Regions from separate parts of the Nocardiopsis sp. NPDC055551 genome, predicted to be linked through region 1. Evidence: predicted binding sites of a transcription regulator. Region 1 holds the regulator's gene; the other holds the start of a gene.

Region 1 (5,888 bases):
TCCGGCCGAGGCGTCGGCACCGCGCATGAAGGAGACCGGTCCGGAGGCGGTGCCACCGGAGGAGAGGAGCTCCTTGCTGGAGCGGATGCGGGACAGGTTCACACCCGCGCCGGAGCCGCCCTTGAAGATGATCCCCTCCTCCTTGTACCAGTCGAGGATCGACTCCATCGTGTCGTCGACCGACAAGATGAAACACGCTGAGACCTGCTGGGAGGAGGTGGTCCCGACGTTGAACCACACCGGGGAGTTGAAGCTGAAGTACTGGTTGGCGAGGGCGTGCTTGAGCTCGTGGTCGAAGATCTCGGCGTCCTCGTCCGAGGCGAAGTAGCCGCTCTTGAGTCCGGTCTCGGTGTAGACGCCGACGACGCGGTCGATGAGCTGCTTGAGGCTCCACTCGCGTTCGGGAGCGCCGAGCGCGCCGCGGAAGTACTTGCTCGCCACGATCTGGGTGGCGTTCATCGACCAGGTGGTGGGGAACTCCACGCCGCGCTGCTCGAAGTTGACGCTGCCGTCACGCCAGTTGGTCATGACGACGTCGCGACGCTCCCAGTCGAGGGTGTCGTAGGGATGGACGCCCTCGGTGGTGAAGACGCGCTTGATCTTCAGCCCCTTGGGCCCCTTCTTCCCCTTGCGACTCGTCGAACCGCTGCTGGTCTCCGTCATGACGCTCCCCGAAGTGTCTGCTGTGCGCGGACCGGCTATGACCGCGCGGGTTCTTGCCGTCGCTGCGGTCTCGGGCGGTTTCGGTGAACGCCCGGGCCCGCTATGAGGCGGTGTCGGCCGTGGGCATGGCCGGATCGGAGTCCTGGTCCTTCTCCGTCCCGTCCTCACGGTCGGTCCGCAGGCTGGCGATCTCCGCTTCGAAGTCCGCCAGGCTTTCGAAGCCCCGATAGACGCTGGCGAAGTGCAGGTAGGCGACTTCGTCGAGGTCGCGCATCGGGACGAGGATGGCCAGTCCGATCTCGTTGGCCGGCACCTCCGCCACGCCACGGCCTCGGATCTCCTCCTCGACCTGTTGGCCGAGTTTGGCGAGGGCGTCCTCGGAGACGGGCCGCCCCTGGCAGGCCCGGCGCACCCCGGCGATGATCTTGCTCCGGCTGAAGGGCTCGGTGACCCCGGAGCGCTTGGCGACCATGAGCAGGACGGTCTCCTGTGTGGTGAAGCGTCGCTCACAGACCGGGCAGGAGCGGCGTCGCCTGATCGCGGAACCGTCGTCGGTGGACCTGCTGTCGATCACCCTGGTGTCCGGATGACGGCAGAACGGACAATGCATCCTGGTTCACCTGCTTCCCTATACCCGAACCACAACCCTTGAGTCTACCTAACCACAACTTCTAGGCACATACCCCATTGGTAACACCAGATGTTGTGGTCGAACCTAGACCCCGGGGGCACGGGTCGCAACCCGCCCCTAGGCGTGTTCCTCAAGTGGGGGCTCAGGACCCGCCTCCACCGGGGAGGAGGTCTCGAATACGTCGGGGGGTCGCTTCCAAGGATAAGGGGACCGCACCCGGGGGGACCCCGTTCGGCGCGCGTTCCACAGGTGAGGAATCCCTTGCCCGGCGGGCTTTCCGGCATCCACGCGACCTCCGGGGACACGCTCCGGGGCCGCCTCGGGCGAAGCACCGGGAAAGCCGTTTTCGGCATTCGACGGACAGCGGCGAGGGAACGCGTGTACATACTTAACCGAGGGTCATCGGAAAGGCCCGCCGAAAAGGCGAAGTCGCCGTCCTCGGCCGCTCGAACGCTTGTTTGATATCACCGTGTGCAACGACTAATCTTGACCTTGATTTCCCACCGGTTTCGCCGTCTCGCCCACTCGTGAGACGACGGACCCGTCACCGGCCACCCGAACAGGCCCTGACCGAACCGAACGCCGAGGAGGCCCGGCCGTGCCGGAGGACAACACCGAGGTCGTCGACCCCGGAAACACCACCGTTCTTTCGCCCGTGGGTGACACGGGCGGTGCCGTGCCCGAAGCCCCCAAACTGACCGCGCGCCAGCAAAGCGTTCTCAACTGCATCCAGCGTTATGTGCGCGAGCGCGGTTTTCCGCCGTCCATCCGAGAGATCGGGAACGCCGTCGGTCTTTCCAGCCCTTCCAGCGTCGCGCACCAACTCAAGGTGCTCCAGCGCAAGGGCTACCTGCACCGGGACCAGAACCGGCCGCGCGCGGTCGAACTGCGCGCCCCCGGCCGCGACACCGCGCAGAGCATCAAGCCCGAGGAGCTCACCGCCGACGCGACCCGGGCCGCCGCGGTGCCGCTGATCGGTCGGATCGCCGCCGGTGGCCCGATCCTGGCCGAGGAATCGGTCGAGGACGTCCTGGCGCTACCGCGTCAGCTGGTCGGCGAGGGTCGGCTGTTCATGCTGACCGTGGTCGGCGACTCCATGACCGACGCCGCCATCACCGACGGCGACCTCGTGGTGGTCCGCCAGCAGCCCACCGCCGAGAACGGCGACATCGTCGCGGCCATGTTGGACGACGAGGCCACCGTCAAGGTGCTGCGTCGCGGGGACGACGGCCACGTGTGGCTGATGCCCCGCAACGACGCCTACGAGCCCATCAACGGCGACGCCGCGACCATCCTCGGCAAGGTCGTCACGGTCATGCGCCGCGTCTGACCCTGGCCGGGAACGACGACCGCACCGCCCCGGCCACGCCCACCAGGGCACGGCCGGGATGGTGCGGGAGGGCACGGCCGATACGCTGAGGGCGTGTCCATTCCTGCCCACACCCCCGTCGCCCGCGGCCGCGTACGACGCCGTGGCCGCTCGGTCTCGGTGATCGCCGCCCTCACCCTGCTCGTCTCGGCCTGTGGCCCCGCCGAGGAAGAGGGCCCCGAACCTCCGGGGGTGAGCGGTGCCGAGCGCGAGCTCAGCTTCGAGGGTGGCGGGTTCACCGTCGACGGCACGTTCACCGCGCCGCGGGAGAGCGGCTCCGAGAACGGGGTGCCGGGCGCGCTCATCATCTCCGGCAGCGGCCCCACCGACCGGGACGGCAACAGCGCCGGGCGCCCCGAGGCCGACACCAACCTCAACCTGTCCCGGGTGCTCGGTGACGCCGGGGTGGCGACCCTTCGCTACGACAAGTTGGGCAGCGGCGACCCCGCCACCTTCGACGACGAGGTGAGGGAAGCCCTGGAGGAACCGGTCGATCCCGAGGTCTTCGACGCCCAGATGGCCGCCGCTTACACGGCGTTGGTTGAACAGCCCGAAGTCGACCCCGAGCGCACGATCGTCGTGGGCCACAGCGAAGGCGCGCTGTACGCGCTACGCGCGCACGAGGTGCTCGACGGCGCCGAACCCGCTTTGGTTCTGGCGGCTCCGCCGGGGACGCGCATGCTCGACGTCATCGACCGTCAGGTCTCCGAGCAGGTCCGGACCGCCGAGGCGCAGGGTGCGCTCAGTGAGGCCGAGGCCGTGCGGATGCTGTCCCACGCCCGGACGTCGCGCGCCGCGGTACGGGGCGGTCAGGAGTTGCCCGAGGGCGACACCACGGGTCTGTTCTCCCCGCAGAACCAGGACTTCCTCGCCTGGATCGATGCCTTCGACCCGCCCGAACTGGCCGCCGCGTTGCCCGAACGGACCCCCGTCCTGGTGCTCTGGGGCGATGAGGACGCCCAGATCACCCGGGACGAGGTCGACCGGCTGATGGGTGGTCTGGAGGGGGCCGAGCGGGTGGACCTGGCCGGGGTCGACCACGTGCTGCGCGAGTACGACGACTCCCCCGGCGCCGCCGCGTTGGACGCCGACCGGGCGTTCTCGCCAGAGGTGTCCCCGGCGGTGCGGGAGTTCGTCGAGGGTCTGTGGTGAGACCGCTCAGTCGGTCTCGTCCGCCTCGATGCTCTCGGGGAGTTCCGCCACGATCGACCTGACCAGCCGCTCGGATTCGGCCGCGGCCGCCTCCCCATCGACCGATCCGACGGCGTCGTAGTCGGTGGAGGCGGTGTAGCAGGACTCCAGGTAGAGGTTGGAGACGCGCACACCGGTGCAGCCGACCTCGAAGGCGCCGATCTCCACCCAGGTCAGGGCCTGGTCACCGAGATCGTCGATCGGTCGTGGGTCGTTGCCCGCCGCGGTGGACTCCAGGGTGTCGGCGGCGGTCTCGTCGCCGCCCTCGACCGGGGCGGCGACCAGCATGAGCGTGGCCGCGGCCGGGACGGCGGTTCCGCCTTCCTGCGGGGTGGCCCAACGGCACTGCGATCCGGTGCCGAAGGTGTCCTGGGCGCTGCCGACGGTCTCCTCGATCTCCAGTTCATGGTCGGGAACGAGCTCGGCCAGGACCTCGGTCTCGCCGATGGCGCACTCGGGGGCGGCCTCGTAGGCGCCGTGTTCGGCCCCGCCTCGGAGCAGGTACCAGATCAGCCAGCCGGTGAACGCGATCACCACCAGCACGAGCGCGACGAGGAGGACGACCGCGAAGGTACGGCTCTGTGGCGGAGGCGCTCCGGGGTCGGTCTCGTAGGTACCGCTCACAGCGCCTCACCGATTCGTCCGGCCACGTCCACGGCGGTGTCCCGGGCGTCCTCGAAGGAGACGGGGTCTCCTTCGGACTCCCCGGTGTAGGTGACCCGTACGAACAGGTTGGTGGTGTGGAAGGCGAGTTCGGCCGTGCCGGGGAGCTGTCCGCGCCAGACCTCGGCGCCGGCTGCGCCGGGGAGTTCGACGGGTTCGCCCCGGGTCGGCACCACGGCCTGATGGGCCAGGGCCGCCGCCTCGTCGCCACTGACGGCGGGTTCGGCCGAGGCGTCGGTGAAGCGGGCCGACAGGTCCACGCGCAGGATCGTCCGGTCACCATCGGTGGCCCCCGCGGTGCTCCACACGCACACGGTGTTCTCCCCGCCGCTCAGGGGACCTTGGTCGTCGGTCTCCAGGACGGCCCCGGGCAGTACCTCGGCGAGTGTGTCCTGGGGGACCGCGGCACACGTGGGGGCAGCGGTGTGGGTGTCGTCGCCACCGGGCAGGTCGGGGTCGTCGGCCGTCGCCCACATGCCGCCGCCGATGGCCGCCGCGCTCACCACCACCGCGCCCGCGGCGATGATCGACGCCCGCACCCACGGTCGGTGCAGGGCTCGACCATCCTTCGAAGCGCCCACCGGGCCACCGCCTCCCTATGTGTGTTGCGCCCAACGGTAGGGGGCGGGGGCCGCGGTCGCGACCACCGCCCCCGTCGGGTGTGTCAGCCGACGACGATGTTGACGAGCTTGGGTGCCCGGACGATGACCTTGCGGACCGTCTTGTCCCCGATGAAGCCTTGGGCCTTCTCCGAGGCCAGTGCCAGGCGCTCCAGTTCGGCGGGGTCGATGTCGGGGGAGACCGACAGCTTGTCGCGGACCTTGCTCTGCACCTGCACCACGCAGGTGACCGACTCCTGGACCAGCAGTTCGGGTTCGGCCTCGCGCCAGTTGCCGACGGCGACGCTGCCGACGTGCCCGAGCTTCTCCCAGCCCTCCTCGGCCACGTAGGGAGCGAACAGGGACAGGGCGATGGCCACGAACTCGGCGGCCTCGCGGACGGCCGGGTCGGCCGCGCCGGGGCCGGAGTCGATGGCCTTGCGGGCGGCCGAGACCAGCTCCATGCAGCGGGCGATGGCCACGTTGAAGCGCTTGTCCTCGATCAGTGCGGTGATCTGGTCGATGGAGCGGTGGGTGGCGCGACGGAGGTCGGTGTCGCCCTTGGTGAAGTCCACGCCGGGTTCGGTGGCGGCGCCGGCCTCGTGCATGACGCGGTAGGCGCGGTTGAGGAACTTCATCGCGGCGGTGGGCGAGACGTCGGCCCAGTCGACGTCCTCCTCCGGCGGGGAGGCGAACAGCATGGTCAGTCGGACCGCGTCGACGCCGTACGCGTCGATCTCCCGGCCCAGGTCGACTCCGTTGCCCAGCGACT
Region 2 (5,888 bases), on a different contig from region 1:
GGCCTTGAACTCACCCTTCTCCGGCTGGGTCACCACCAGTTTGCTGTGGCTGAACACCGTTCCGCCGCCCTCGGGAACCTCGGTGGTCTGGCCGATCACCTGGCCGCGGCGCACCTCCTGCGGTTCGGGAGGTTCCCCGCAGGCGCTCACGGCACCGACGGCCGTGGCCGCGCCCGCCGCACCGAGCAGACGTCGCCTGCTCATCCCGCACCCGCATGTCCTCATTCCGGCCACGACCGAACGCTCCTCACCTGCGCCTGAAAGTCCACTACGAACTGTAGTAGCTCAGGTGGGGTGCCCCGTCCCGGCCCCCGCTCGGCGACGGCCTCAGAGCATCTTGGCGAGGAAGCGTCCGGTGTAGGACTCCGCGACCGCGCCGACCTCCTCCGGGGTGCCCTGCGCGACCACCAGGCCACCGCCGGAGCCGCCCTCGGGGCCCATGTCGATGACGTGGTCGGCGGTCTTGATCACGTCGAGGTTGTGCTCGATGACGATCACGGTGTTGCCGCTCTCGGTGAGCCTGTCGAGCACGCCCAGCAGCTTGCGGATGTCCTCGAAGTGCAGACCCGTGGTGGGCTCGTCCAGCACGTACACGGTCTTGCCGGTGGATCGGCGCTGCAGCTCGGAGGCGAGCTTGACCCGCTGGGCCTCACCGCCGGAGAGCGTGGTGGCGGGCTGCCCCAACCGCACGTACCCCAGGCCGACGTCCACGAGCGTCTGCAGGTGGCGCCGGATCGCGTTGATCGGCTCGAAGAACTCCAGGGCCTCGGCGATCGGCATCTCCAACACCTCGGAGATGTTCTTGCCCTTGTACTTCACCTGCAGGGTCTCCCGGTTGTACCGGGCGCCGTGGCACACCTCGCAGGGCACGTACACGTCGGGCAGGAACTGCATCTCGATCTTGAGCGTGCCGTCACCGGAGCAGGACTCGCAGCGTCCGCCCTTGACGTTGAAGGAGAACCGGCCCGGCTGGTAGCCGCGTGTCTTGGCGTCGGTGGTCTGCGCGAACAGCTTGCGCACGTGGTCGAAGACCCCGGAATAGGTGGCCGGGTTGGAGCGCGGGGTACGACCGATGGGGCTCTGGTCGACGTGCACCACCTTGTCGACCTTGCCCATCCCGTTGACCCGCAGGTGCCGCCCGGGCACGTCGCGGGCGCCGTTGAGCTCCTTGGCCAACGCCTTGTACAGGATCTCGTTGACCAGCGTGGACTTGCCCGAACCGGACACCCCGGTGACGGCGGTGAACACGCCCAGCGGAAAGGTGACGTCGATGCCCTCCAGGTTGTTCTCCCGGGCCCCGCGCACCACCAACTCGTGCCCCTTGGTCAGGGGACGACGCTTCTCGGGCAACTCGATGACGCGCCGTCCCGACAGGTAGTCGCCGGTCAGCGAGTCGGTGGCGGTGTAGAGCTCGTCGACGATGCCGGAGACCACCACGTGCCCGCCGTGCTCGCCGGCGCCGGGGCCGATGTCGACGATCCAGTCGGCGGCTCGGATGGTGTCCTCGTCGTGCTCGACCACGATGAGGGTGTTGCCGATGTCGCGCAGCCGCTGCAGGGTCTCCAACAGGCGGGCGTTGTCGCGCTGGTGCAGCCCGATGGAGGGCTCGTCCAGGACGTAGAGGACACCCACCAGGCCGGAGCCGATCTGGGTCGCCAGACGGATGCGCTGGGCCTCACCACCCGACAGCGAACCCGAGGAGCGGGCCAGGCTGAGGTAGTCCAGCCCCACGTCCAGCAGGAAGCCCAGGCGGGCGTTGATCTCCTTGAGCACCTGCGCGGCGATGACCATGTCGCGGTCCGAAAGCCTCAGGTCGGCCAGGAAGGCGGCGCTCTCGCTCAGCGACATCGAGGCGACGTCGGCGATGGACCTGCCGCCGATCGTCACCGCGCGCACCACCGGCTTGAGCCGGGTGCCCTCGCAGGTGGGGCAGGGCACGCTGCGCATGTAGCCTTCGAGGCGCTCACGGGTGTGGTCGCTCTCCACCTCGGAGTGACGACGCTTCACCCAGGGCACCACGCCCTCGAACTCGGTGTAGTAGGAGCGGCTGCGCCCGTACCGGTTGCGGTAGCTCACGTGGACCTGGGTGTCGTGCCCCTCCAGGATGGCCTTGCGGGCCTGCCGGGGCAGTCGCTCCCAGGCGGTGTCGGTGTCGAAGCCGATGGCCTCGCCCAGGGCCTTGAGGATGCGTTCCCAGTAACCGCCGTTCGGGCCGCCCGACCAGGGGGCGATGGCGCCGTCGGCGAGCGTCTTCTCCGGGTCGGGCACGAGCAGGTCGCCGTCGACCTCCATGCGGGTGCCCAGACCGGAGCAGTCGGGGCAGGCGCCGTAGGGGGCGTTGAAGGAGAAGGAACGCGGTTCGAGCTGCTCGAAGGACAGGTCGTCGTAGGGGCAGTACAGGTGCTCGGAGAAGACCTTCTCCCGCTCGGGGTCGTCGTTCTCCAGGTCGACGAAGTCCAGGACGATGGTGCCCCCGGCCAGCTTCAGCGCCGTTTCGACCGAGTCGGTGAGTCGACCCAGGGATCCGGGCTTGACGCTGAGACGGTCCACGACCACGGAGATCTCGTGCTTGTCGTAGCGTCCCAGCTTGGGCGTCTCGTCCAGGCGCACCGCCCGGCCGTCGACCATGGCGCGGGTGAAGCCCTTGGACTGCAGGTCCTTGAAGAGTTCGACGTACTCGCCCTTACGGCCGCGCACGACCGGGGCGAGCACCTGGAAACGGGTGCCCTCGGTCATCTCCATGACCCGATCGACGATCTGCTGAGGGCTCTGCCGGGCGATCTCGCGGTGGCACTCTGGGCAGTGCGGCACGCCCACGCGCGCCCACAACAGGCGCAGGTAGTCGTAGACCTCGGTGATGGTCCCCACCGTGGAACGCGGGTTGCGGCTGGTGGACTTCTGGTCGATGGAGACCGCGGGCGAGAGGCCCTCGATGAAATCGACGTCGGGTTTGTCCATCTGTCCGAGGAACTGACGGGCGTACGCCGACAGTGACTCGACATAGCGGCGCTGGCCCTCGGCGAAGATCGTGTCGAAGGCGAGTGAGGACTTGCCCGAGCCGGAGAGGCCCGTGAACACGATCATGGAGTCGCGGGGCAGATCCAGGGAGACGTCCTTGAGGTTGTGCTCCCGTGCTCCACGGACCACCAGTTGTTCGACCATCGAGTGAGACATCCTTCGCGGTACGGCGGTCGCAGGCCCGTCCGGGCCATGGCGGGGATGTGGGGAGGGGGTCACCTCCCCCGTCCGCCAAGACTAACGATCGCCCGTGACGGTTTCTTCCACCAAGCAGAAGTGGTGGTGGCCATGACGCGTCGGCGTCAGACCACCACCACTATAGACGAACAACCGTTCGAATATCTGGGGTTCTTTGAAGTTCTCCAGGGCCCTCAGGACCGGTCGGCGGAGCTGTCCGTCTCCACCTCGGCCCGCTTGTCCTTGCCCTCGTCCGAGCGCGACTTGATCAGGCTGCCGATGATGGTGATGGTCATGATGCCCAGGATGACGGTCAGCGAGGTGCCGATACCGACCTCGATGACGTGCACGCCGTTCTCGTGCAGCGCGTGCAGGATCATCTTCACGCCGATGAAGACCATGATCGCCGACAGGCCCCAGCTGATGTAGGCCAGGCGGTCCATGAGACCGGCCAGGAGGAAGTACAGCTGACGCAGACCCATCAGGGCGAAGGCGTTGGCGGTGAAGACGATGTAGGCGTCCTGGGTCAGACCGAAGATCGCCGGGATGGAGTCGACGGCGAAGACCAGGTCGATGACACCGATCGCGACGATCACCAGCAGCATCGGGGTCACGTGACGACGGCCGTCGAGCTTCACGGTCATCTTGGCGTCGTGGTAGTCGTTCGTCACCGGCCAGAAACGCTTGACCAGGCGGACCACCGGGGTCTGCGTGAAGTCCTTGTCGTCCTCGTCACCCTTGAGGTGGTCCCGGATGATCTTGTAACCGGTGTAGATGAGGAAGACGCCGAAGAGGTAGAAGACCTCGCTCCAGGCGTTGATGACCTGGGCGCCCAGGACGATGAAGATGCCGCGCATCACGATCGCGATGACGATGCCGACCAGCAACACCTCGTGCTGGTACTTCTTGGGCACCGCGAAGCCCGTCAACAACAGATAGAAGACGAACAGGTTGTCGATGCTCAGGCTTTTCTCGGTGACGAAGCCGGCGAAGTACTCGGCACCCGCGGTGCCACCGCCGAAGTACATGACACCGAAACCGAAGACCACGGCGAGGCCGATGTAGAAGACCGCCCACCAGCCGGCCTGCTTCATCCCGAATTCCATCGGGCCCTTGGTCTTACTCCAGGGACGGTCGACGATGATCAGATCCACGGCAAGGATCAGGATCATGGCCGCGATGGTGGCAGCCCAGACCCACAGGGGAACGTTCACTGACGGATTCTCCTCCGGTCGGTGCGCGCGAGCGTTGTGCGCGCACGAAAACTAACCGGAGGTCTCTCCCGCCCGCACCTCAAAGGTGTGGACCGACGGAACCGGGAACACAACGTTGTGGTCCGTGATGACGGCGCCGCCGCGACAGGGATACTCCCCTCACGTGGTGAAGCAGGCGCAAGAAGCGCACCAACAAAGGGTACGCCATCCGAGCCGGTCCTCAGGATGCCATGAACCACACCCGGGGGGAAGTCGCCCCGACGGTGGTAACGACCATTCCGGAGAGCCATATCCCCCTTGCCGAACGCCCTCACCATCGGGCCACCGTCTTGTAGATCGAACACACCGACTCCAACACGTCCTCCTCCGTGGGCAACGACCGCGCCGCCTCGCGTGAACGCGCGCGCAGGTCGTCGGCGAGCCCGGGATCGTCGAGCACCCGCCCGACCGCGGCGGCGAACGCCCTAGGGTCCCCGGGCGGCACCATCAGCACCGTGCCCGCGTACAGATCGGGAATGCCGCCCACCCGGGTGGCCACCACCGGCAGACCGGCCCGCAAAGCCTCCATGATCACCAGGGAAGGACCCTCCCAGCGGCTGGTGAGACAGAACACGTCGGCGGCGGCCAACAGGTCCGCCACGTCGTCACGACGACCCAACATGCGCACGTCCGCGTCCATCTCCGCGGCCACGTCGTGCAACTCTCCCCACAACGGTCCGTCCCCGGCGATCACCACCACCGGTTCGGGCGTCCGGCCGGCGAGCGTCGACGCCGCGTCCAGCAGCATGTCGATCCCCTTCTGCTCGGCCAGACGCGCCACCGTGAGCAGCAATGGTCTCTCCGGTGAAACCGCCAGGTCGCGGCGGGTCTCCTCACGGCCCTTGAGCTCCCGCCCCGTCCCCGGCGCCGCCACCACCGCCATGCGCGCGCCCTCGGCCCCCGCCGCCCGCAACCGCTCCACCAGGTCACCGGAGACCCCCAGCACGGCGTCGGCGCGCAACGCCACGATCCGCTCCAGCACCGGATAGACCGCGGCCGGCGGCCCTTCCGTCCGGGGCGGCCCGTTGTGCGCTGTCACCACCAGCGGACGCGCCCCGGCCAGGGCGCACAGGGCACCGGCGCGCAGACCGTGCGCGTGCACCACGTCCGCACCACCGAGCACGGCCCGCAACCGCAGTACCGCCCCGGGGTCGGACCATGAGGGCCCCGTGCCGATCCGCACCGGCGAGAACCGCATCCCGGCCTCGGTGAAACCGAACTCCCGCTCGACCTCGGGCGGGCCGACCACCGCCACCCGGTATCCGCGTCTGAGCAACCCCGCCCCCAACGAGCGCACATGGCGGCCCACACCTCCGGTACTGGTCCCGACCACCAGCGCGATCCTGCCGTTCACCGTGTCCCCCTCCTGCGTTCGAGTACCTTCCGGGCCCGACCGCTCACCACGCGCACCGCCGACCGGTCCAACAGGGCCACGACCGC

The links. The regulator LexA, encoded in region 1, represses DNA repair genes until DNA is damaged. The targets are predictions, from matches to a motif close to TCGAACANNTGTTCGA.
Region 2: a site for LexA is predicted at 3,341-3,356, ahead of uvrA (excinuclease ABC subunit UvrA). Genes of this name have one in related genera too.

What each region holds. Positions count from the first base shown of each region.
Region 1 covers NZ_JBSHJJ010000012.1:205,149-211,036, reverse strand. The annotation lists gene ACWGSK_RS21815 (vitamin B12-dependent ribonucleotide reductase) at 1-663, opposite strand, end outside; gene nrdR (transcriptional regulator NrdR) at 764-1,273, opposite strand; gene lexA (transcriptional repressor LexA) at 1,950-2,624, shown strand; gene ACWGSK_RS21800 (alpha/beta hydrolase family protein) at 2,718-3,815, shown strand; gene ACWGSK_RS21795 (hypothetical protein) at 3,822-4,478, opposite strand; gene ACWGSK_RS21790 (hypothetical protein) at 4,475-5,098, opposite strand; gene leuS (leucine--tRNA ligase) at 5,182-5,888, opposite strand, start outside.
Region 2 covers NZ_JBSHJJ010000007.1:356,305-362,192, forward strand. The annotation lists gene ACWGSK_RS15475 (Rieske (2Fe-2S) protein) at 1-204, opposite strand, end outside; gene uvrA (excinuclease ABC subunit UvrA) at 328-3,162, opposite strand; gene ACWGSK_RS15485 (TerC family protein) at 3,390-4,409, opposite strand; gene ACWGSK_RS15490 (glycosyltransferase family 4 protein) at 4,720-5,802, opposite strand; gene murJ (murein biosynthesis integral membrane protein MurJ) at 5,799-5,888, opposite strand, start outside.